Regions from separate parts of the Streptomyces sp. SP18BB07 genome, predicted to be linked through region 1. Evidence: riboswitches for the same ligand, from Rfam matches in the RefSeq annotation. Region 1 holds a riboswitch; the other holds the start of a gene.
What was found. A riboswitch is a leader RNA that binds a small molecule or an ion and turns the genes downstream of it on or off. The one in region 1 is predicted to bind cobalamin.
Positions count from the first base shown of each region.

Region 2: another riboswitch for cobalamin. It lies ahead of cobN (cobaltochelatase subunit CobN); the one in region 1 lies ahead of PUR53_RS18465 (energy-coupling factor ABC transporter permease).

Region 1 covers NZ_JAQYWT010000297.1:17,520-19,712, forward strand. The annotation lists gene PUR53_RS18460 (HoxN/HupN/NixA family nickel/cobalt transporter) at 1-407, opposite strand, end outside; cobalamin riboswitch at 630-812, shown strand; gene PUR53_RS18465 (energy-coupling factor ABC transporter permease) at 843-1,562, shown strand; gene PUR53_RS18470 (energy-coupling factor ABC transporter substrate-binding protein) at 1,559-2,029, shown strand; gene cbiQ (cobalt ECF transporter T component CbiQ) at 2,035-2,193, shown strand, end outside.
Region 2 covers NZ_JAQYWT010000284.1:7,493-9,685, reverse strand. The annotation lists gene cobN (cobaltochelatase subunit CobN) at 1-1,419, opposite strand, end outside; cobalamin riboswitch at 1,491-1,643, opposite strand; gene cobG (precorrin-3B synthase) at 1,706-2,193, shown strand, end outside.

The DNA of each region.
Region 1 (2,193 bases):
GCCTTGACGCCGAGGGTGAGGAGGAACGTGAGGACGAGCACGATCGACGAGTGGCCGAGGGAGAACCAGAAACCGACCGACAGCGGGCGTTGCCCCTCCCCCCTCAGTTTGCGGGTGGTGTTGTCGATGGCGGCGATGTGGTCGGCGTCGAAGGCGTGCCGCATGCCCAGGGTGTAGGCGGTGACCCCCATACCGATTCCGAAGGTCTTGCTCCCGACGCTGTAGTGCTCGGGGGCGACGATCACCACCAGGGTGAACCAGCCGACGAGGTGCAGCGCCAGGATGAATCCGGCCATCCCGCCCAGGCTCGCCCACTCCTTGCGCGACATCGAGGCGCGGATCCGCCGCCATGAGAAACCGCCCGTCCCGGCGGTGGCCGAGGGGGCGGTGTCGGTACCAGGAGTCATGGGGCGTGGGCCTTCTCTTCGTCCGTGCGGTCGGGCCCCCTCAGCGTTGTGCGCCGTTATGGCAGCTGCAACTATGTCGCAGTAAAGCTCCCGTCTGCTTTCGGTCAGGTCGGGGCTCTCGGCGTGACGTGGGGCGTACGCCGGAGTGTGCGCTGGGGTGTGAGCTGTCGCACGGCGCCCGCGCGCCCCTCGCCTCCGCTTGTCAGCGTCCTTATGCGGGCATTACTGTCACCACGCCTTGGTGAACGGGAAATCCGGTGTCATGCCGGTGCGGCCCTCGCCACTGTGATCGGGAAGTCCGGCTCCGGTCCTCACGGACAGCCACTGGGTCTTCGGACCCGGGAAGGCGGAGCACGGGCGGTGTCACCCGTAAGCCAGGAGACCGGCCAAGGCGCGTCAACCATCCACGAGGTGCTGGAGAGGGTCTGCTGAGCCATGCACATAGCCGAGGGTTTCCTTCCTCCGGCGCACGCGATCGCCTGGGGCGTCGCGTCCGCGCCGTTCGTCGTCCACGGAGTCCGGGCACTCACCCGTGAGGTCAGGGAGCATCCCGAGAGCACGCTGCTCCTCGGCGCCTCCGGGGCCTTCACGTTCGTCCTGTCCGCGCTGAAGCTCCCGTCCGTCACCGGGAGTTGCTCCCACCCCACCGGCACCGGCCTCGGTGCCATCCTGTTCCGGCCGCCGATCATGGCGGTTCTCGGCACCATCACCCTGCTCTTCCAGGCCCTGCTGCTCGCACACGGCGGTCTGACCACGCTCGGCGCCAACGTCTTCTCGATGGCGATCGCCGGTCCCTGGGCGGGGTACGGCGTCTACCGGCTGCTGCGACGCTTCGACGTGCCGCTGATGGTGACGGTGTTCTTCGGCGCGTTCTTCGCCGACCTGGTCACCTACTGCGTCACCAGCGTGCAGTTGGCGCTCGCGTTCCCCGACCCGAGCAGTGGTTTCCTGGGCGCGCTCGGCAAGTTCGGCTCCATCTTCGCCGTCACCCAGATCCCGCTCGCGGTCAGCGAGGGTCTGCTCACGGTGCTGGTGATGCGTCTGCTGGTGCAGTCGAGCAAGGGCGAACTGACCCGGCTCGGTGTGCTCCTGACCGACCGGCGGAACCGCGTAGGGGCCGAGACGGAGAACGAGACCGAGGCGGTGGCCCGATGAACCGGAACACGAAGATCAACGCGCTGCTGCTGCTCGCCGTCGCCGCGCTCGCCGTCCTGCCGCTGGCCCTCGGCCTCGGCGACCACAAGGAGGAGCCCTTCACGGGCGCCGACGCCGAGGCGGAGACGGCGATCACGGAGATCGAGCCGGACTACGAGCCGTGGTTCTCCCCCCTCTACGAACCGCCGTCCGGTGAGATCGAGTCGGCGCTCTTCGCCCTCCAGGCCGCCCTCGGCGCGGGGGTCCTCGCCTACTACTTCGGCATCCACCGGGGCCGGCGCCAGGGCGAGGCCCGGGCCCGAGCCCTGCTGGACGCGTCAGGGGCCGCCGACACGGCTCCGGCGCGGCCGGTGGACACGGCGGTCGCGGCGACGCCGGTGGACGCGGTCGCGGCCTCCACGGCGACGGCGTCCGGCGACGACAGCTCGGCGGGTCGCTCCGGGGAGCCCCCCGCCGGGCGGGGCTGACCCAGGTGCTGCCGATCGACGTGGCGGCGCACAGCAGTCGCTGGCGCCGCCGCCATCCCGTGGACAAGGCCGTGCTCGGGCTCGGCCTCACCGTGCTCGCGATCTCCCTGCCGCCCTGGCCCGGCGCGGCCCTGGTCCTGCTGACCGCGCTCGTGGTGCTGCTG
Region 2 (2,193 bases), on a different contig from region 1:
CGCGAGGACGATGTCGCCCTCCGGGTTGGCGCTGCGGTCGACGAACATCTCGCCGGGCGCGGGACCCCAGTGCTCCTCGACGGCCGAGCGCAGTTCCTCGGGGAGTTCGGCGTACCAGCGGCGGTAGTCGGCGGCCGGGATCCGGACCGGGTTGCGGGCGAGCTGCTCCTCGGTCAGCCAGTCCTGGTCGTGACCGCCCGCCTCGATGAGGGCGCGGATCAGGTCGTCGCCGTCGCCGGAGGCCAGGCCGGGGACGTCGGCGCCCCCGAAGTCGTAGCCCTCGTCGCGCAGTCGGCGCAGCAGGGCGACCGCGCTCGCCGGGGTGTCCAGGCCGACCGCGTTGCCGATGCGGGAGTGCTTGGTCGGGTAGGCGGAGAGGACGAGCGCGAGGCGCTTGTCCGCGTTGGGGATGTGGCGCAGTCGCGCGTGGCGTACGGCGATCCCGGCGACGCGGGCGGCGCGCTCGGGGTCGGCGACGTAGGCCGGGAGGCCGTCCTCGTCGATCTCCTTGAAGGAGAACGGGACGGTGATCAGGCGGCCGTCGAACTCGGGGACGGCGATCTGGCTGGCCGCGTCGAGCGGGGAGACGCCCTCGTCGTTCTCCTCCCAGGCGGCGCGCGAGCCGGTCAGGCACAGGGCCTGGAGGATCGGCACGTCGAGGCCGGTGAGGGCGCCCGCGTCCCAGGACTCGTCGTCGCCGCCGGCCGACGCCTCGGCGGGCTTGGTGCCGCCCGCGGCGAGGACGGTGGTCACGATGGCGTCGGCGGCGCGGAGTTCCTCGATCAGCTCGGGCTCGGGGGCGCGCAGCGACGCCACGTACAGCGGGAGCGCGCGGGCGCCCTTCTCCTCGATCGCCTCGCACAGGGCGCCCACGAAGGCGGTGTTGCCGCTCATGTGGTGGGCTCGGTAGTAGAGCACGGCGATGGTCGGGCCGTCGGCGGTGTCGCGGGCGGTGCGCTCCAGCGGGCCCCAGGAGGGCGCGGGCGCGGGCGCGTCGAAGCCGTGGCCGGTGAGCAGGACCGTGTCGGAGAGGAAGCGGGCCAGCTGCTCCAGGTTGGCGGGGCCGCCGTGGGCGAGGTAGGCGTGGGCCTCGGCGGCGATGCCGACCGGGACGGTGGAGGCGGCCATCAGCTGGGCGTCGGGCGCCTGTTCACCGGTGAGGACGACGACCGGGCGGCCGTCGGCGAGCAGCAGGTCGAGGCCGTCCTGCCAGGCGCGGATGCCACCGAGGAGGCGCACGACGACCAGGTCGGTGCCGTCGAGGAGGGCCGGGAGGTCCTCCAGCGCGAGGCGCGAGGGGTTGGCGAAGCGGTAGGGGACCGGGCCGGCGGCCGCGCGGGCGCTGAGCAGGTCGGTGTCGGAGGTCGACAGGAGCAGGATGCGGGGCTGCGCGGAGCGCTCCCCGGACGATGGCTGCATGCGGCTGCTGGCCTTCCTCGGGGTCCGCGCCCCGGGCGGTGTCGAATCGAAAGTCTCCCCTGCTCGGGCGGGCCGAGGGGTACGGGGAAGGGAGTTCCTGACTCGCCCGACCCTCCTGGGACGGGCTCACAGTGGCGGGACCGCGCCGGACTCACACCGGGCTTCCTCCCCTGTCGCCTTGGTGGCGTCGATGGACCGGATGATCCACCGAGCAGCATAGTAAGGGTCGCCTCAAAAGGAAGGCTGCCCCAAAAGGGCGGAGGATACGTCCGATGTGCCGGTGGGTATGCTCGCCGCCATGTCCACGCCTCCCCCGCGTTCATCGTCCCAGGCCACAGCGGTCACACGGGACCGTGGCGACGCCTGCCCGGGGACACTGCGGCTGCATGCGGCGGACGACGGGGCGCTGGCCCGGGTCCGGGTGCCCGGTGGTGTGCTGACCGTCCGCCAGGCCGAGGCGCTCGCGGAGGCGGCGCGACGGCTCGGCGACGGTGATCTTCACCTCACTTCCCGGGGCAATGTGCAGCTGCGCGGGCTGGCCGAGGGCTGCGGGGGCGAGCTGGCCGAAGCGCTGGACGCGGCGGGGCTGTTGCCGTCCGCCGGGCACGAGCGGGTGCGCAACATCGTCGCCTCTCCCCTGTCCGGTCTCGACGGACGCGGTCTGCGCGACGTACGGCCCTGGCTGACCGCCCTGGACACCGCGCTGTGCGCGAGCGAGGCGGCGCGGCGGTTGTCGGGCAGGTTCCTGTTCGCGCTCGACGACGGGCGGGGGGA